Pararoseomonas sp. SCSIO 73927: one gene and its partner. The protein of the gene in region 1 interacts with the protein of each later gene in a pairwise test. Links are inferred from orthologs where the notes say so. Each region holds a gene or a part of one and is shown on either strand. Other genes may lie near its edges. The genes, in order: VQH23_RS23590 and VQH23_RS19010.

Region 1 (9,939 bases):
GGGGGAGATCGAGGCGGGCTTCCCGAAGCTGAATCGCTGCCTCACCGGCTACGACCTCGCCCACATCCGGGACTCCGCCGGCCGCTTCGACCTGAACAGCGTGATCTGCGGCGCCGAGGGGACGCTCGGCGTGGTGACGGAGGCCACGCTCAACATCCTGCCGATCCCGAAGCACGTCGCGCTGGTGAACCTGCGCTACGCGGGTTTCGACGCGGCGCTGCGCGACGCGGGCGCGCTGATGGCCTTCGGCGCGGCCTCTGTCGAGACCGTGGACAGCAAGGTCCTGGCCCTGGCGCAGCGGGACATCGTCTGGGAGAGCGTGCGCGCCTTCTTCCCCGAGGAGGCCGGGCGCCCGGTCCGGGGCGTGCTGCTGGTGGAGTTCGTGGGCGACGCGCCGGCCGCCGTCGAGGCCTCGCTCGGGCGCCTGACCGCGATGCTGGACGCGGAGGGCTTCGCCGGGCCTCGCCTGGGCTACACGGTGGCCCGCGGCGAGGCGGCGGTTGGCGCCGTCTGGGACATGCGCAAGCGCGCGGTCGGCCTGCTCGGCAACATGGCGGGCGAGCGGCGCCCCATCGCCTTCGTCGAGGACACCGCCGTCCCGCCAGAGCGCCTGGCCGACTACATCGCCGAGTTCCGCGCGCTGCTGGACGGCGCCGGGCTGGACTACGGCATGTTCGGGCACGCCGATGCGGGCGTGCTGCACGTCCGCCCCGCCATCGACATGAAGGACCCCGCGCAGGAGCGGCTGATCCGCGAGGTCTCCGACGCCGTCGCGGCCCTCACGCAGCGCTATGGCGGCCTGCTCTGGGGCGAGCACGGCAAGGGCGTGCGCTCCGAGTATTCCCCGCGCTTCTTCGGCCCGCTCTACCCGCTGCTGCAGGCGGTGAAGGGCGCCTTCGACCCTCATAACCAGCTCAACCCCGGCAAGATCGCGACACCGCCCGAGGGCGGGGGCCTGATGCGGGTGGACGGCGTGCCGACCCGCGGCGCGGCGGATCGCACGATCCCCGAGGCGGTGCGCGCCCCCTACGACACCGCGATGCACTGCAACGGCAACGGCGTCTGCTTCGACTGGGACACAGACACGGCGATGTGCCCCTCCTGGAAGGGCACGCGGGAACGGCGGCACTCCCCCAAGGGCCGGGCGATGCTGGTGCGGGAATGGCTTCGGCGGCTGAGCGAGGCCGGGGTGGATCCGGTGGAGGAGGCCCGCGCCCTGCGCGCCGCCCCGCCCCTGCGCGGTTTCCTCGCCCGCCTGCGGAACACGCTGGTCCGGCGCGGTGAGGCCGACTTCTCCCACGCCGTGAAGGAGGCGATGGATGGCTGCCTCGCCTGTAAGTCCTGCACCGGCGGGTGCCCGATCAAGGTGGACGTGCCGGGGTTCCGGGCGAGGTTCCTCGAGCTCTACCACGGCCGCTACCTGCGCCCCCTGCGCCACCACCTCGTCGCCGAGGTGGAGCGCGCCCTGCCCCGCGCGGCGCGGTTCCCCCGCCTCTACAACGCCGCGGTCGGCAGCGCCCCGGGCCGCGCCGTGCTGCGTGCCCTCGGCCTCGTGGACAGCCCGCCCATCTCCGGCATCGACCTCCCGGCGGAGCTCGCCGCCCGCGGCGTCGCGCTTGCCGCACCAGGATCGCTTCGGGACCTGCCGGCCGCCGAGCGCGACCGCTCCGTGGTCCTCGTCCAGGACGCCTTCACGAGCTTCAACGAGACCCGGCTGCTGCTCGATGTGCTGGACCTGATGCTGGCGCTCGGCGCCCGGCCCTGGGTCGCGCCTTTCCGGCCGAACGGGAAGCCTCTCCATGTCCACGGCTTCCTCGGCGCCTTCGGCCGGGCGGCGGAGGCAAACGCGGCGATGCTGGAGGAGCTGGCGGGCACGGGGGTTCCGCTCGTCGGGATCGACCCGTCGATGACGCTGACCTACCGGGCGGAGTACCGGGACGCCGGTGTGGAGGCCCCTGCCGTCCTGCTGCTGCAGGAGTGGCTGGCGCAGCGGGAGGGCGATGCGCCACGGGCGGCGCCGGGGACCTTCCGCCTGCTCCTGCACTGCACGGAGCGCACCAACGCCGCGTCCTCGCCGCGCGAGTGGCGGGCCGCCTTCGCCAGGCACGGTCTGTCGCTCGAGGTCGTCGCGGCGGGATGCTGCGGGATGGCCGGCACCTACGGCCACGAGGCCGAGCACCGCGCCATGTCGGAGCACCTCTACGGCCTGAGCTGGAAGCGGCACGTCGCGGCGGGCGAGGACCTCCTGGCGACCGGCTATTCCTGCCGGTCCCAAGTCAAGCGACTGGATGGCGTCGCGCTCCGCCATCCCGCCCAAGCCCTGCTCGCTGCCATCCGGGAGGCGCGAGGCAGCGGATCGGTGCTGCCGGCAAGGGCGGCCTGAGCGGCAGAGCGTCAACAAGGAAGAGGAATCAACCGTGACCCAAGACACAGGCATGGGCCGCCGCGGCCTTCTGTGGGCCGGAGCGGCGCTCGTCGCCGCGCCGCTCGCCCGCCCCGCCCTGGCGCAGCCCGCCTGGCCGGCGGGCCGGCCGATCGAGATCATCGTCGGCTTCGCGCCCGGCGGCGGTACCGACGTGATGCTGCGCGCCCTGGCCCAGGCCCTCGCGGCGGAGCTGCCCGGCTCGAACTTCGTCATCAGCAACCGCCCCGGCGCGGGCGGAGAGACGGCCTACGCGCTGCTCCAGGCCGCACGGCCGGACGGCTTCACGATCGGCGGCCTGAACACGCCGGGCTATCTCTCCGTCCCGATCGAGCGCCGCGTGCGCTACGACCGGACGCGGATCCGGGCCATCGCCCGCCTGGTGGACGACCCCAGCGCGTTCGTCGTGCACCGGGATTCGCCGTACCGGACCCTCGCCGATCTCATCGCGGACGCGAAGCGGCGTCCCGGGCAGATCAGCGTGGGTTCCTCGGGGGTCGGCACCGACGACCATCTCGGCCTCACGCTGTTCCAGGCGGCCACGGGCACCGAGTTCATCCACGCGCCCTATGCAGGGGCGGGTCTGGTGAAGAACGCCGTGCTGGCGCGCCACATCGACGTGGCCGGGCTGAACCTCGGCGAGATTGGCATGCTCGGCCAGGACGCGCCCCCGTTGCGCCCGCTGGCGGGCATGGGAACGCATCGCTGGGACCTCATGCCGAACGTGCCGACCTTCCGCGAGGAGGGCCACGACGTGGTCATGACCAGCGAGCGCGGCATCGGCGCGCCCCGCGGCGTGCCGGACGAGATCGCCCTCCGGCTGCAAGGGGCCGTCGCCAGCGTGGTCGGCCGGCCGGAATGGGCGGAAAAGGCCCGGCAACTCGAGCTCGCGATGGCCTACCTGCCCGGTGCCGAGTGGGAGGCGCAGATGCCCGCCCAGGAGGCCCGTTACCGCGGAATCTGGGAAAGGACCCCGTGGCAGCAGTAGGCCCGGACCGCACGGGGCAGGAACACCTCATCGCGGTCGCCGTGGTGGGGCGGGCCATGTAGAGGCGCGCCCGCGGCGGCGACCCGGCCGAGTTCCACGGCTTTCCCGCCCTTGCCGGGCACCGGGAGGGTGGCGCGCAGCGCCTGGTCCGCCGATGCTGCCGCACCGCGCCGGGACGCGTGCGGCACATCGGAGGAGAGCACGCGATGACCAAGGCCTCTGACCTGCTGGTCGCGGCCCTCGAGAACGAGGGAGTGGACCGGATCTTCGGGGTGCCGGGGGAGGAGAACCTGGACGTCCTGGAGTCCCTCCGGAAGTCCAGGATCGAGCTCGTCCTGACCCGGCACGAGCAGCCGGCCGCCTTCATGGCCGCCACCCACGGCCGCCTGACCGGGCGGCCGGGAGTATGCCTCGCCACCCTCGGCCCCGGTGCGCTGAACCTCGTCACCGGTGCCGCCTACGCGCAGCTCGGCGCCATGCCGATGGTCATGATCACCGGCCAGAAGGGGATCATGAGCAGCCGGCAGGCGGGCTTCCAGATCGTGGACACGGTCGCCGCCATGCGGCCCCTCACCAAGCTCACCCGGCAGATCGTCTCCCCCGCCACCATCCCCACCCTGGTCCGGGACGCCTTCCGCGTGGCGCAGGAGGAGCGGCCGGGGCCGGTGCACCTGGAGTTGCCGGAGGACGTGGCGGGAGAGGAGATCGAACCCGCGCCGCCGCTGATCCCGCCGCACCCGATCGAGATCCCCGTGGCACATCCCGCCGCGCTGGACCGGGCCGCCGCGATGATCCTGGCCGCCGAGCGGCCGCTCGTGATGCTCGGCGCGGCGACGAGCCGCCCGCGCGCCACGCAGGGGCTGGCGGGCTTTGTCCACCGCACCCGCATCCCCTTCTTCACGACGCAGATGGGCAAGGGCACCCTTCCCGCCGGCTCCAACCTCTACATGGGCACCGCCGCGCTGTCCGAGCGCGACTACGTGCACGAGGCGATCGAGCGCGCCGACCTCATCATCGCCATCGGCCACGACACGGTGGAGAAGCCGCCCTTCCTCATGGGTCCGAACGGTCCCAAGGTGATTCACCTCTCCTACACGCCGGCCCATGTCGAGCAGGTCTACTTCCCGCACGCCGAGGTGGTCGGCGATGTCGGCCCGAGCCTCGAGGCGGTGGCGGACCGGCTGGAGGGCCGCCTCCCCAACGCCGGGGCCCTGCTGCCGCTGCGCGAGGGCATCCTCGCCCGGATCGCGGACCGTGCCGAGGAAGGGCGCTTCCCGCCGACGCCGCAGCGCCTGGTGCGCGATGTCCGCCGGGTGATGCCGGAGGACGGGATCGTCGCCCTCGACAACGGCATGTACAAGATCTGGTTCGCCCGGAACTACCGGACCACGGTGGCCAACACTCTGCTGCTGGACAACGCGCTGGCCACGATGGGCGCCGGCCTTCCCTCGGCGATGATGGCGGCGATGCTGAACCCGGGACGCCGGGTGCTCGCGGTCTGCGGGGATGGCGGCTTCATGATGAACAGCCAGGAGATGGAGACGGCCGTCCGGCTCGGCCTCAACCTGGTGGTGCTGGTGCTGGAGGACGGCGCCTACGGCATGATCCGTTGGAAGCAGTCCGTGGACGATTTCCCCGACTTCGGCATGACCTTCGGCAACCCGGACTTCGTCCGCTACGCCGAGGCCTACGGTGCCAGGGGGCATCGCGTCGCGACGACGGAGGAGCTGGTCCCGACGCTGGAGGCCGCCTTCCAGGCCGGCGGCGTGCACCTCATCGCGGTTCCGATCGACTATTCCGAGAACAAGCGCGTCCTGGTGGACGAGCTGAGGGCCCGGCTGTCAGTCACCGGAATGATTGGTTAGCTTGCTGCGGCGGGCGGCAATTGCGCCACCCGCCTTTCACCTCGGCAAGGCGCGACAAGCAAGGGCCCGCCCTGCCCACCGACGCGGTGACGGACGGCCATCTCACACGTGGAAGCTCTCGCCGCAGCCGCAGCGGCCCTTCTCGTTCGGGTTGGTGAAGGTGAAGCCGGCCGACATGGCCTTCCTCTCGTAGTCCATCACCGTCCCGATCAAGAACAGGGTGGCCTTGCGGTCCACCAGCACCGTCACGCCCTTGTCCGTCACCGTCTCGTCGCCCGGCCCGGCGGCATCGACGAACTCCATCTGGTAGGACATGCCGGAGCAGCCCTTGGTGGAGACGGCCACGCGCAGGAGCTTCCTGCCGTCGCCCTTCTCATACATCGCGCGAAGCCGCTCCGCCGCCGCGTCGGTCAGCGTCATCAGCGGCGGCAGGGCCCGGCGAGCCTTCGGGGCCTCGGTCGTGGTCGTTCCCATCACCGCCTCCATCAATACACGTTCAGGGCCAGCTTCGCGTCCTCGCTCATGCGGGACGGGTCCCAAGGCGGATCCCACACCACCTCCACCGCCACGGAGGTGACGTTGGGCACGCCCTTCACCGCTTCCTCCACCATGCTCGGCAGTTCCTGCGCGGAGGGGCAGGAGGGGGTGGTGAGGGTCATGTCCACCTTCACCGCCCCGTCGTCCCCGATCTCCACGGCGTAGATCAGGCCGAGCTCGTAGATGTCGACGGGGATCTCCGGGTCGAACACGGTCTTCAGCGCGTCCAGCACCGCGACCTCGCTCACCCGCGTCGCCGGGATCGGACCCTCGGGGGACCAGGCCTCGTGGGTCGTGCCCCCGTTCGCTGCGGACTCACTCACTCGAAGCCTCCTTCCCGCCGTCGAGGGCGGTGTTGAGGGTGTGCCAGGCCAGCGTCGCGCACTTCACCCGGCTCGGGAATTCGTGCACGCCGGAGAGGGCCTGAAGCCGGTCCATCTCCTCCTCCAGCGCCGTGCCGCAATCCGGGCAGGTGCCGGTCATCGCCATCTCGCGGAAATGCGCCGCGAGATCCCGTGCCTCGGCCGTCGTCTTGCCCCGGACCGTCTCCGTCATCAGCGAGGCGCTGGCGGTGGAAATGGCGCAGCCCCGCCCCTGGAAGGCGGCGTCCGCGATGCGATCATCCTCCATGCCAAGGAACAGCTCGATCCGGTCGCCGCACATCGGGTTGTCCCCGCGCGCGGAGAGGTCGGGCGTTTCCAGCCGCCGGAAATTCCGGGGCTTGCGCCCGTGGTCCAAGATGACCTCCTGATAGAGGTCGCGCAGGTCGTCGAACATCAGGCGAAGAACCTCCGCGCGGAGGTCAGCGCCTCCGCCAGGAAATCGACTTCCTCATGGGTCGTGTAAACGCCGAAGGAGGCGCGGCAGGTGCTGTCATGCCCGATCCGGACGTGCAGCGGTTCCGCGCAGTGCCGCCCGGCGCGCACCGCGATTCCCACGCGGTCTAGCAGGGTGGAAAGGTCGTGCGCGTGCGCGTTGCCGAGCGCGAAGGAGAAGACCCCGCCGCGGTCCTGCGCGTGCCCGATTAGCGTCAGGTCCTCGATGACGGACAGCTTCGCCATCGCATGGTCCACCAGGGCGCGCTCATGCGCCTCGATGGCGTCCATCCCGATCGCGGTCACGTAGTCGATCGCCGCGTGCAGCCCCACCGCCTCCACGATCGGCGGCGTGCCCGCCTCGAACTTCGCCGGCACCGGGGCGGGGCGGAATCCCTCCCGCGTCACCTCGGAGATCATGTCGCCGCCGCCGAGGAAGGGCGGCATGGCGTCCAGCAGCTCCATCCGGCCCCACAGAACGCCGATGCCCGTCGGGCCGTACAGCTTGTGGCCGGTGAAGACGTAGAAGTCGGCATCCAGCGCCCGCACGTCCACGCGCCGGTGGACCACCGCCTGAGACCCGTCGAACAGCACCTTGGCACCGTGCGCATGGGCCAGCGCCGCGATGCGCGCGGCGGGCGTCACGGTGCCCAGCACGTTCGACATGTGGGTGACGGCGACGAGCCCGACCTTCCCGTCGGCCAGCTTGGCCTCCAGGTCGGCCATGTCCAGCTCGCCGGCCTCGGTCACGTCCGCGATCCGCAGCTCGATCCCGTGGTCCTGCGCCAGCATCTGCCAGGGCACAAAGTTAGCGTGGTGCTCCATCTCCGAGACCAGCACCGCCTGCCCAGGCTTCAGCACCCCGCGCCCGAAGGAATGGGCCACGAGGTTGATCGCGGAGGTGGAGTTGTAGGTGAACACCACCTCGCGCGCGTCGCCCGCGTTCAGGAAGCGCGCCACGGCCCCGCGCGCGGCCTCGTAGGCGGCGGTGGAGGCCTCGCTCAGCTGATAGGCGCCACGGTGGACGTTCGCGTAGCTCGTCTCGAACATCTCGCGCATGGCGTCGATCACCGCGCGCGGCTTCTGCGCGGAGGCCCCGGAATCCAGGAACACCAGCGGCTTCCCGTGCACCTTGGTGGACAGGATCGGGAAATCCTGCCGGACCCGCTGCACGTCCAGCGCCTGCTTCGCAGAGGGGGGCCGCACGCTGCCATCCATCACGCGGCCTCCCCGTGCTGCGCCCACCAGCCCGCCACAGCCTCGTCCAAGGCCTCGCGCGCCGCCTCGTCCTCCACGACCTCCACCGCCTCCTGCAGGAAAGCGCGCACCAGCATGGCGCGGGCCGCATCGGCGGGGATGCCGCGGGACCGGAGATAGAAGAGGCTGTCCTCGTCCAGCGCGCCGGCCGTAGCGCCGTGGCTGCACTTCACGTCGTCCGCGTAGATCTCCAGCTGCGGCTTGCTGTCGATCTCCGCCTCCTCGCTCAGCAGGAGGGCCTGGTTCATCTGGTAGCCGTCGGTCTTCTGCGCCTCGCGCCGCACCAGGATCTTGCCCTGGAACACGCCGCGCGCGCGCCCGGCCAGCACCGTCTTCACCGTCTGCCGGCTGGCGCAGTTCGGCGCCGCATGGTCCAGCGCCGTCGTCGTGTCGGCCAGCTGCCCCTCGGCCACCAGCTGCGCGCCGTTCAGGTGCGCCGTCGCGCGCGGCCCGAGCAGCGCGAGGTGCGTCTCGCTGCGGCTGATCTTCCCGCCGGCGTTCAGGACGAAGCCGTCATAGGTGCCGCCTTCTGCCACCCGCACGCCGAGATGGGCGAGGTGGTAGGCGCTCTCCGCCTCCCGCTGGACGCGGACATGCGTCAGCACGGCATCCTCGGCCACCTCGATCTCGAAGACCGGGTTGTGCAGGTGCGCGGAGCCGGAGGGCGAGGCCGCCGTCTCCAGCAGCACCAGCCGTGCCCCGCGCGCGAGGCGGATAAGGTGGCGCGGGTGCACGGTGGCCGCCGTCTCACCGGAGACGAGGGAGAGCAGCTCCACCCGTCCGGCATCGGCGCCCTCCGGCACCTCCAGCACCAGCCCGTCCTCGAACAGCAACGTGTTCAGCGTCACCATCGGCTGGGAGGCAGAAGCCACGCTGTTCAGCCGCGGCGCCACCGTCCCGATCACCTCGGCGAGCGAGCCCGCGACCAGCCCGTCCAGGAAGGACAGGTCGGCCCGGAACCGCCCGTCCACGAACACGGCCCGCCGATCCGCCCGCGCGGTCGGCAGCGCCACCGCCTCGTCCACCGGCGTCAGCGCCTCGCGGAACTCCGCGCGCAGCATCGGGGCCAGGTCGGTGTAGCGCCAGGCCTCCAAGCGGCGGCTCGGCAGCCCGGCCGCCGTCAGCGTCTCGGCGGCCGCGTCGCGCAGCGCGCGCACCGCCGGGATCTCGGCGCCGGGCAGGCGCTCCGCCAGCCCCGCGTAGCGGTGCAGGAAGGCGGCCGCGTTGCCGGCAGGGGAAACGCTGTTCATCGCATTCCCCTCAGGCGGCCTCGCCCAGGACGCCGGCATAGCCCTCGGCCTCCAGGCGATGGGCCAGCTCCGGCCCGCCGGAAGTGACGATGCGGCCATCGGCCAGCACGTGCACCCGGTCCGGCACGATATGGTTCAGCAGGCGCTGGTAGTGGGTGATCACCAGGGCGGAGAAGTTCGGCCCGCGCATGGCGTTCACGCCGTCGGACACGATCTTCAGCGCGTCGATGTCCAGCCCACTATCCGTCTCGTCGAGGATGGCGATCTTCGGCTCCAGCAGCGCCATCTGCAGGATCTCGTTCCGCTTCTTCTCGCCGCCGGAGAAGCCGACATTGACGCCGCGCTTCAGCATGTCCTCCGGCATGGACAGCTCCTTCATGCGGGCGCGCGCCAGCTTCAGGAACTGCATCGCATCCACCTCCGGCTCCCCGCGGGTGCGGCGGATGGCGTTCAGCGCGGTGCGCAGGAAATTGGCATTGCCCACGCCGGGCAGTTCCACCGGGTACTGGAATGCGAGGAACAGGCCGGCGGCCGCGCGCTCCTCCGGCTCCATCTCCAGCAGGTCCTGGCCGTTCAGGGTCACGGAACCGCCGGTGATCTCGTAGCCCTCGCGCCCGGACAGGGCGTAGGACAGCGTGGACTTGCCCGCGCCGTTCGGCCCCATGATGGCGTGCACCTCGCCGTCCGGCACCTCAAGGTTCACGCCCTTGAGGATCGCCTTGCCCTCGACCTCGGCCGTCAGGTTCTCGATACGCAGCATGTCTCTACTCTCCGCGCCGGGCTTACCCGACGCTCCCTTCCAGGC
Region 2 (9,722 bases), 970 kb from region 1 along the record:
GGCGCAGCCCCAGCGGCCGCAGCACCGCCGGGGTGTGGCTGCCCAGCGCGGCGACGTAGGCATCGGCGGTGAAGTCGCCGTGGTCCGTCTCCACCGCCGCCACGCGCCCGCCCTCGCAGTGAATGGAGGCGACGCCGACGCCGAGGCGGAAGTCCACGCCCTTGCCGCGCGCGAGCTCCGCCAGGCGCTGGGTGAAGAGGAAGGCGTCCCCCGTCTCGTCCTGCGGCAGGCGCAGTCCGCCGACGAACTTGCCCTGCACCCGCGCGAGCGCCGGCTCCGCCGCGATGCAGCCCGCCGGGTCCAGCAGTTCCCAGGGCACGCCGTACCCGTCCAGCACGGCGGTGTCGCCGCCCACGTGGTCCAGCTGCTTCTGCGTGCGGAAAAGCTGCACCGTGCCGCGCGCGCGGTGGTCGAACTCGATGCCTGTCTCGGCGCGCAACTCGGCCAGCGCGACGCGGCTGTACTCGGCCACGCGCACCATCCGGCCCTTGTTGCGGCGATAGGCGCGCTCCGTGCAGTTCGCGGCCATCCGGGCGAGCCAGGAGAGCATGTCCCAGTCCGGGCGCGGCCAGAGGACGAAGGGGCGGTGGTGCATCAGCAGCCACTTCACCGCCTTCATCGGCACCCCCGGCCCCGCCCAGGGCGAGGAGTAGCCGTAGGAGAGCTGCCCCGCATTCGCGAAGCTCGTCTCCTTCCCCGCGCCGTCCTGGCGGTCGATGACCGTCACCTCGTGCCCGGCCTTCGCCAAGTACCAGGCGGTGGTGACGCCGATGACGCCGCTTCCGAGAACGAGGACCCTCACGCGCGACTCCCGTCCGATGCCTGACCCGACGATGCGGCCTCCCGAGCCCCGGGCAAAGGGGGCGGATCAGCCCTTGGGCGCGGCGGGGGCGGGCTTGCCGCTCGTCCCGCCGGAGGGCGCGCCTCCAGCTGCTCCGGAAGGCGCGCGCCCGGTTCCGCCGCCCTCCTCGCCGGGGCGCGCGACCGTGACCTGCCGGCCGTCGCCGCTGAAGCTCATCACCGTCACCAGGCCGTTCCCGTCCGTCGCGCGGCAGGTGGCGCGGTGCCAGGTCAGGCCATCCGCCGTCATGCTGATCTGGCAGGTGCCCCGCACCGTCTTCGCCGCGGTGCGCCCATCGATGGAGGTGTGCATCCGGCTCAGCTCCAGCGTGTACTCCTCCCGCACGGGCTGGGTGTCGCCGTTGCCCTGGAAGCCGATGGTGCTGGTGGGCGTGGACTGGACGGAGATCAGCACCGCCCCGTTGCGGTGGTGCACGTAGACGAGCCCGCTGCTGCAGGGTTGCGACTGGCCGCCGGACGAGAGCTCGCACCGACCCGGCGCGCCGATGACGAGCCGTGGCAGCTCCGCCGCCTGGCCCGGCCGCGTGCCGGGCGCCACACCCGGGACCGGGGCCGCACGGGATGTATCGGGCGGCGCGGTCTGCGCCAGCGCGGCCACGGGCAGAGCAAGGCCGGCGATCAGGGCGGTCAGGGTCGGGCGCATCCTGGTCTCTCCTCCGATTACGGACAGAGCAAACAAGGGCGTGGCGCGGGCCGGATGGAACCGGCCCACGGCTCACGCCCCCGTGCGATCGATAACAAGGGCTTGTGGAGCGAGGATACCGGTCCCGCCGCGCCCCGCGCCCGGTCATGATCGGGAAAAGGGACGAGGAAACGAGAATGGCGAGGATCACGGGCAGCCTCGGCGGGAACACGCTGAACGGCACGCGTGGGGATGACCTGATCGAGGGCCATGGCCCCCTCGCCGCGCCGGCCGCTGCCCCCGTCTTCACCACGATCGCCACGGGGTTAGGCCCGGCGGTCTTTGCCACCGCGGCGCCGGGCGATGCCGGGCAGCTCTACGTCCTGGACCGGACCGGCGTGATCCGCGTGGTGGACACCGCGACCGGGGCGGTGCGGGCCACGCCCTTCCTCGACATGAGCGCGGAGGTCTCCACGGCCGGGGAACAGGGCCTGCTCGGCATGGCCTTCCATCCGGACTTCGGAACCAACGGCCGGTTCTACGTCTTCTTCTCCCGTCGGGACGGCGAGAGCCAGGTGCGGGAGTACACGATCGATCCCGCGGACCCGGACACGGTGCCCACCGGCACGGCGCGCGAGGTCCTGACGATCCCCCAGCCCGGCAACTTCAACAACCACAAGGGCGGCTGGATGGGCTTCGGCCCGGACGGGATGCTGCATATCGCCACGGGCGACGGCGGCGGCGCCAACGACCCGACCGGCGGAGGGCAGGACCGGAGCGACCTGCGCGGGTCCATTCTCCGCATCGACGTGAACGGGGACGACTTTCCCGGCGACCCGGCGCGCAACTACGCCATTCCCGCGGACAATCCTTTCGCGGGCGGCGGTGGCGCGCCCGAGGTCTGGGCCTACGGCCTTCGCAACCCCTACCGTGCCAGCTTCGACATCGGCACCGGGGAGCTGTGGATCGGCGATGTCGGTCAGGACGCCTTCGAGGAGGTCAACATCGGGGCGCCCGGGGCCAATTTCGGCTGGAACACCTATGAGGGCGGCGCGGGCCCGGCCGAGGGGTTCACCTTCCCCGTCCACTCCTACGACCATTCGGCCGATGACCGCTCCATCATCGGCGGTTATGTCAGCCGCGGGCCGGAGACGGGGCTTTACGGCCAATACCTCTTCGGTGACTTCGTCAGCACGCGCTTCTGGACCCTGGCGGACACGGACGGGGACGGCGACCTGGACCGGCGGGAGATCGACGACGGCGGCGCCGTGGCCCGCCAGGCCCTCGTCTCCTTCGCCGAGGACGGGGACGGCTCCCTCTTCGCCGTCGGCATCGACGGCACCCTGACCCGGATCTCCACGGGCGCGCCGGCCGGCACGGTGGACGGGGTGGACCGGGACGCGGCGGACCGGATCGCCTCAGGCGGCGGGAACGACCGGGTCTTCGCCGGGGCAGGCGACGACCGCGCGGCCGGCGGCAACGGCGACGACCTTCTCTCCGGCATGGAGGGGAACGACACCCTCGCCGGCGGCGCGGGAGACGACCTGCTGATCGGCGGCGCCGGCGCGGACCGGCTGGACGGGGGCGAGGGCGCGGACCACCTGCTCGGCGGCGCGGGGGCGGACCGGCTGCTCGGCGGCGCCGGTGACGACGTGCTGGCCGGCGGGGCGGGAACGGACGCGATGACAGGCGGTGCCGGGGCCGACCGCTTCCGCTGGACCACCCCGTCCGACAGCCCGCGCGGCAGCCCGATCGACCGCGTGACCGACTTCAACGGCGCGGAGGGTGACCGTATGGACCTCTCCGCCCTGGCGGATGGGCGCCTCGCCTTCATCGGCGGGGCCGGCTTCGCCGCCTCGGGCCCGCAGGTCCGGGTGCTGGAGCTGGACGAGGCCTGGCGGGTCGAGGTGTCCGTCGATGGCGGGCCGGCGGACCTTGTCCTACTGGTCGCCAGCGCCGCGCCGCTGACCGCGGCGGATTTCATCCTGTAGCGATTCCGCGGCCGGCCTTGGTGCCGCCCGGGCGCCGGATGTAGCGGGAGCTGGGCGCCCCGCGCGGGCGCCGGGCTCCGCCCGTCGTCAGGCCGCGATCTCGGCCGCGCTGTGGTTCACGGCCGAGGCGGGGTGCAGGATGGGCAGCCCGTCCGGGTCGGCGAATTCCAGGTAGCCAGGGTCGAAGGGTGTGATGCTGCCCTGGTCCAGTGCCGCTTCTAGATTGCCGAGGAAGGCCGCCACGTCGTCGGTCCGCAGTTCCTGCAGTACGGCCGGATGGAAGCGCCACCACTCCAGCGCCAACAGCCGCTCCACGATCGCCTCCGGGAAGCGCAGGCGGATAACCCTGGCCGGGACGCCGCCGACGATCGCGAAAGGCGGCACATCCTTGGTCACGACCGACCCGCCGGCGATCACCGCGCCGTGGCCGATGCTGATCCCCTGCCGCAGCAGGACGTCCCCGGCGATCCAGACGTCGTGGCCGATGTTCAGGCTGTTCTTGGCGCCGCGGAAGCGGAAGGCGCGGGCGGTCTCGATCGGCCGGCCGTGGTCCTCATACGCGGCGACGACGGCCGGGTGCCCGGTCGGGCGGTAGGTGAACGGGGATGTCGTCACCCACTCGTGCGGGTGGTCGGCCCCCATGACCGTGACTCCGCCCGCGATGGAGCAGTAGCGCCCGAGATTGGCGAAAGCCTTGAAGGGCGAATGCGAGTAGGAGAAGGCCCCGGCGCTGGCCGGGAGGACGTTGCCGGAGAAGATCTCCGAGTACCCCTCCAGGCGGGCGCCGCGGGCCACGATGAGGCTGGAACCCAGGCGGAAGCGTCGTGGCCCCGCCTTCTCCGTGAAGATGCGGGCCTTATCGAAGAGGCGAAGCAGTTCTTCCGTGACGATCAAGCACGCCTCCTCAAGGGTCACGGCGCGTGCCGCTCTCAGCCACCTTCGCTCATATTGAGGTTAAGTAGTTGTAGCAATTAGGTTTTTATTCCCGCACAGGTTGTGCCGCGTGCCACGGGTACATTCCACCCCGGACTTCCGCGGTCGCACCGGGCCTTCTCCAGCGCGCCGTTCGTTGCGGCGGCAGGTTATCGCGCGTCGCCTTGCCGACCGGTAAACGGCCACGCGAACAAGCGAAGGTCACAGGAGATTTTGTGGGGAACCGGCGGACGGCGAGGACTGGTAGCGGGAACCGGACTTGAACCGGTGACCCCAGCATTATGAGTGCTGTGCTCTAACCAGCTGAGCTACCCCGCCAGAGCGCCGTCCGCCGGGAGCCGCGAATTAGGCCGCCGGCGCTTCCGCGTCAACCGTTGCGGCGCGGCCGGCGCGGATGAAGCCGCCGCCCAGGACGCGGTCGCCGTCGTACAGCACGCAGCCCTGGCCGGGGGCGGAGATCACCGGGACATCGGGCGTGACGATCAGCCCTGCGAGCGCCGGATCCCAGCGCGCCGTCACGGGCTGCGGCACCTCGCGGGCGCGGAACTTCGCCTCCGCACGGAAGGCGGCTTCCGGCGGGTCGATGAGCCAGTTCACCTCGGCGACCGGCACCTCCGCCACGGGGATCGCGCGGGCCGGAGCCACCACCACGCGACGGCGCGCAGGGTCCAGTGCCGCCACCCGCATCCCGGGATCACGGGAGAGGCCGAGGCCCCGCCCCTGCCCCACCGTGTAGCGCGCCACTCCCTCGTGCCGGCCGAGGACGCGGCCCGATTCGTCCACGATCTCGCCCGCCTCCGCCGCCTCCGGGCGGAGCTTCGCCACCAGCTCGTGGTAGCGCCCCTCGGGCACGAAGCAGATGTCCTGGCTGTCCGGCTTCTCCGCCACGGCCAAGCCCAGCCGCGCGGCCTCCCGCCTGACTGAAGCCTTGTCCGGCATGTCGCCGAGCGGAAAGCGGGAGAAGGCCAGCTGCTCCCGCGTGGTCGCGAAGAGAAAGTACGACTGGTCCCGCGCCGGATCGGCCGCCCGGTGCAGCTCGGGGCCGCCCGGCCCCTCCGCCCGGCGGGCGTAGTGGCCGGTCGCCAGCGCCTCGCAGCCCAGTTCACGGGCCAGGGCGACGAGGTCCTGGAACTTTACCGTCTGGTTGCAGCGCACGCAGGGGATGGGCGTCTCGCCGCGGGCGTAGCTGTCGGCGAAATCGGCGATCACGGCGTCGCGGAAGCGGCTCTCCCGGTCCAGCACGTAGTGGGGGATGCCCAGGCGGTCGGCCACGTCGCGCGCGTCGTGAATGTCCTGGCCCGCGCAGCAGGCCCCTTTCCTTTGCACCGCCGCGCCGTGATCGTAGAGCTGGAGCGTGGCGCCGATGACCTCGTGGCCCTGCTCCGCCAGCAGCCCGGCCACGACCGAGCTGTCCACGCCGCCGGACATGGCGACCATCACTCTCATGAGGCGTTCAGCCCCATCTGCCAGAAATCGGCTTCCAGCCGAGACGCCTCCGCGAAGACCCGCGTGAGCGCCGCGATCCGCGCCGCCCCGCCATGCGTCTCGCCGAGCGCGTCCAGCCGGGCTGCCGCGCCCGCGGCAACGGCCTGGTACTCGGCGCCCGCGTACTGGACGATCCAGTTCTCATAAGGGTTCCCATCCCGCACCCGGCCGGGATGCGCCTCGATCCGCCGCGCCACCTCGCCGTAGCCGACGGTGCAGGGCGCCAACGCCACCTCAAGGTCCAGGATGTCGCCGCGGAAGCCCTGGTCCATGACCCACCGGGTGTAGCCCACCGTCTCCGGCGCCTCCGCCTCGGCCAGCACGGCGGCCTCGTCCAGGCCCCATTCCCGGCAGTAGACGAGGTGCAGCTTCGTCTCGTCCAGGATGGCCTGCACCACCCGGCCCTTCTCGCGCATCGCCTCCAGGCTCTCGGCCTTCACCACGGCCAGGGCCTGGGCGCGCGCGAACTGCACGAGGAAAAGGTAGTCCTGCACGAGGTAGTGGCGGAAGGCCGCCAGCGGCAGCGTGCCGTCCGCCAACCCCTGGACGAAGGGGTGCCAGCAATAGGCATCCCACTCCCGCGCCGCCCCGGTGCGCAGGGCGCGGAACAGCCCGCCCTCGCGGCCGTAGGGCGCGTCCATCGCGCTCAGCCCGCGTTGCGGCTGCCGGCGGGCAGCTTCACCACCAGCCCGTCCAGCTTGTCCGTCATGATGAGCTGGCAGCCCAGGCGGGAGGTCTCCTGCAGGTCGAAGGCGAGGTCGAGCATGTCCTCCTCGTCCTCGGTCGGGCTCTCCAGGCGCTCGAACCAGCTCTCGTCCACGATGACGTGGCAGGTGGAGCAGGCGAGGCTGCCCTCACAGGCGCCCTCGATGTCCACCCCATGCTTGTGCGCGATTTCCAGCACCGAGAGACCCATCGGCGCATCCACCTCGCGGCGCGTGCCGTCCCGCTCGACGAAGGTCATCTTCGGCATCGATCTCTCCTCAAGCGCCCGGCCCTACTCGGCGGCCGCGCGGCGCAGCCCATGCCAGGCGCGCGCCAGCTCGGCCGCCGCCCGGTCCACTTCGGCGGGCGAGGTAAAGCGGCCGATGCCGATCCGCAAGGTCGAACGCGCCTCCGCCTCCGGCAGGCCCAGCGCCCTGAGCACGTAGGAGGGCTCGATGCTGGCCGAGGAGCAGGCGCTGCCGGTGGAGACACAGACGCCCGGCGCCGCCCGCATCAACTCCTGCGCGTCCACCCCGCCGGGCAGGGTGACGTTAATGTTGCCGGCCACCCGGCTCTCCATGCTGCCGTTCACCTGCAGTCCCGGGACCTCAGCGCCGAGCGCGGCCAGGAAGCGCTCCCGCTGCTGGCGGAACCGCCCCTCGTCCAGCGCCATCTCCAGTCGGGCAATCCGCGCCGCCTCCCCGAAGCCCACTACCAGCGGCGCGGGCAAGGTGCCGGAGCGCATTCCCCGCTCCTGCCCGCCGCCCGAGAACAGCGGCACAAGCCGGACCCGCGGCCGCCGGCGGACGTAGAGGGCGCCGATCCCCTTGGGCCCGTAAATCTTGTGGGCGGAGAGGGAGAGGAGGTCGATGCCCATCCCCTCCACGTCCAGCGGGATCCGCCCGGCGGCCTGGGCCGCGTCCGTGTGGAACAGCGCGCCCGCCGCCTTCGACATCGCCGCCAGGGCACCGATGTCCTGCACCACTCCGATCTCGTTGTTCACGGCCATGACGCTGACCAGTAGCGTCGGCGTCTCCAGCGCCCGCCGCAGCGCCTCCGGGTCCAGCAGCCCGTCGGGACGCACCGGCAGGAAAACGGGCTCGAAGCCCTCCGCCGAGAGGTCCCGCACGCTCTCCAGCACGCATTTGTGCTCGGTCGCCACGGTGATCACGCGGCGCCGGTCCGTTCCCTGCCCCGCGGCGAAGCGTGCGGCGCCCTTGATCGCCAGGTTGTTCGATTCGGTGGCACCGGAGGTGAGGACCAGTTCCCGCGGCTCCGCCCCGATCAGCGCGGCCACATGGGCGCGCGCCTCCTCCACCGCCGCCTCGGCCTCCCGGCCCATCGCGTGCTCGATGCTGGCGGGGTTGGAGAAGTTCGCCTCCCACCACGGCCGCATGGCCGCCAGCACCCGCGGGTCGCAGGGCGTGGTGGCGTGGTTGTCCAGGTAGGCCTGGCGGTTGGCGGCGTCCCTCATCCCGGAAAGATGGGGGATCGATGGCCGGGAGGGGAGATGCCGCGACGCGCATCCGCCGCGCGTCCAGGTCAGTCCGCCAGGTTATCCACGTCGCCAGCCCCGGCGATCACCCCCCGCCCGCGCCCCGCAGCCGCGCCCGCATGGCGGCGTGGGCCGCGAGGAACCGTTCCGCCGCGTCCTCCGGCGCGTTCCAGGGCAGCGAGACCCGGATCGCCGAGCCCGCCAGCCTCTCCAGCCCCATCGCCGCGAGCACGGGGCTGCGCGCCACCTTGCCGGAGGAGCAGGCCGCCCCGGCGGAGACCCGCACCCCCGCCAGGTCCAGCGCGATCACCTGCGTCTCGGAACTCGCCCCAGGCAGCGCCACGCAGCTCGTGTTCGGCAGGCGCGGCGCGCCGGCGCCCGCCACGGGCAGGCCCAGCCCGGCCTCGATCGCGTCGCGGATGCGGCCGAGCCGGAGGGCCGCCGCGGGGTCGGCCGCCTCGGCGGCGGCACCCAGTCCGGCGATGGCCGGCAACGCCTCCGTGCCGCCCCGCCGCCCCCTCTCCTGCCCGCCGCCTGCCACCAGCGGCGCCAGCTCCAGCCCGGGCCGCAGGATCAGCGCCCCCGCGCCCTTCGGCCCGCCCATCTTGTGGCCGGAGACCGCCATCGTCTCGGCCCCCAGCGCCGCGGCGTCCAGCGGCACGCGCCCGGCGGCCTGGACCGCGTCCAGGTGCAGCAGCGCGCCGTGCCGGCGGCAGATCGCCGCCGCCTCCGCCACGGGGTGGATCACCCCCGTCTCGTTGTTCGCCACCATGAGCAGGACCAGGGCGGGCCCGCCGGCCGCCAGGGCCGCCTCGAGTGCGGCGAGGTCGAGGGTCCCGTCCGCCAGCACCGGCAGCGGCGCCGCGCCCTCCTCCGGGCCCCAGGCCGCGCGCAGCACCGCCGGGTGCTCCGTAGCGCCGGCGAGGACGCGCCGCCCGCGGCGGAGCGACGCGACCGCCAGCGCGCTCGCCTCCGTCCCGCCGGAGGTGAAAACCACGTCCCGGGGCGAGGCCCCGAACCGGGCCGCCACCCGCGCCCGCGCCGCTTCCAGCACCCGCCGCGCTGCCCGCCCGTCCGCGTGGACGGAGGAGGGATTGCCCGGCAGCTCCATGGCGGCGATCGCGGCCTCCCGCGCCTCCGGGCGCAGCGGCTCGGTGGCGTTGGCGTCAAGGTAGAGGCTCACCCGCCCGCTCCGGCGCCGCCCCCGGCCGCACCCCCGCCCCCGCCCCCGCCTCCAGCGGCAGGCGCCGGAGGCACGGGCACGGCCCGGCCGAGGGTGCGGCCATCCACCACGTCCTGCAGCGTGATGGCGGAGAGGAAGAGGCGCACCTGCTCCCCCAGCTCGCGCCAGAGGCCGCGCTGCTCCGGCGGCACGCCCGGCGCCTCCACTGCTTCCGGCGCGCCGGCAATGGTGTCCTCCACCGCGTCCACGACCTCGGCCACCGTGATCTCGCCCGCCGGGCGCGCCAGGCGGTAGCCGCCCCCGGGGCCGCGGGCGGACCGCACCAGCCCCGCGCGCCGCAGCCGCCCGAAGAGCTGCTCGAGATAGGCCAGGGAGAGCATCTGCGACTGCGCCACCTCGGCCAGCGTCACCGGCGCGCCGCTCCCCTCCACGCCGCGGCGGGCCATC

Evidence for each region.
Region 2: the proteins of VQH23_RS23590 (region 1) and VQH23_RS19010 interact in binary tests that used the Escherichia coli proteins (3 or more experiments, as listed by UniProt). The link is inferred for Pararoseomonas sp. SCSIO 73927 from one-to-one orthologs.

Annotation. Positions count from the first base shown.
Region 1 is NZ_CP146232.1:4,990,820-5,000,758, forward strand. What follows is about bases 4,064-6,983. They hold VQH23_RS23590 (iron-sulfur cluster assembly accessory protein), read right to left. Parts: upstream 5,750-6,983; coding sequence 5,378-5,749; downstream 4,064-5,377. Other genes in these bases: VQH23_RS23585 (acetolactate synthase large subunit), read left to right, coding at 4,064-5,275; VQH23_RS23595 (SUF system Fe-S cluster assembly protein), read right to left, coding at 5,761-6,135; sufU (Fe-S cluster assembly sulfur transfer protein SufU), read right to left, coding at 6,128-6,589; VQH23_RS23605 (SufS family cysteine desulfurase), read right to left, coding at 6,589-6,983. In the rest of the region: VQH23_RS23575 (FAD-binding and (Fe-S)-binding domain-containing protein), read left to right, coding at 1-2,383; VQH23_RS23580 (tripartite tricarboxylate transporter substrate binding protein), read left to right, coding at 2,418-3,410; more of VQH23_RS23585, read left to right, coding at 3,617-4,063; more of VQH23_RS23605, read right to left, coding at 6,984-7,845; Fe-S cluster assembly protein SufD, read right to left, coding at 7,845-9,134; Fe-S cluster assembly ATPase SufC, read right to left, coding at 9,145-9,894; Fe-S cluster assembly protein SufB, read right to left, coding at 9,917-9,939. UniProt on the Escherichia coli protein: Is able to transfer iron-sulfur clusters to apo-ferredoxin. Multiple cycles of [2Fe2S] cluster formation and transfer are observed, suggesting that IscA acts catalytically.
Region 2 is NZ_CP146232.1:4,026,958-4,036,679, reverse strand. Bases 5,203-7,905 are described here. They hold VQH23_RS19010 (ferredoxin family 2Fe-2S iron-sulfur cluster binding protein), read right to left. Parts: upstream 6,866-7,905; coding sequence 6,539-6,865; downstream 5,203-6,538. Other genes in these bases: VQH23_RS19005 (aminotransferase class V-fold PLP-dependent enzyme), read right to left, coding at 6,890-7,905; tenA (thiaminase II), read right to left, coding at 5,850-6,533; mnmA (tRNA 2-thiouridine(34) synthase MnmA), read right to left, coding at 5,203-5,853. Outside these bases: VQH23_RS19045 (D-amino acid dehydrogenase), read right to left, coding at 1-802; VQH23_RS19040 (hypothetical protein), read right to left, coding at 869-1,504; VQH23_RS19035 (PQQ-dependent sugar dehydrogenase), read left to right, coding at 1,681-3,474; VQH23_RS19030 (CatB-related O-acetyltransferase), read right to left, coding at 3,562-4,368; more of mnmA, read right to left, coding at 4,753-5,202; more of VQH23_RS19005, read right to left, coding at 7,906-8,071; VQH23_RS19000 (aminotransferase class V-fold PLP-dependent enzyme), read right to left, coding at 8,178-9,275; VQH23_RS18995 (Rrf2 family transcriptional regulator), read right to left, coding at 9,272-9,722. UniProt on the Escherichia coli protein: Ferredoxin are iron-sulfur proteins that transfer electrons in a wide variety of metabolic reactions. Although the function of this ferredoxin is unknown it is probable that it has a role as a cellular electron transfer protein.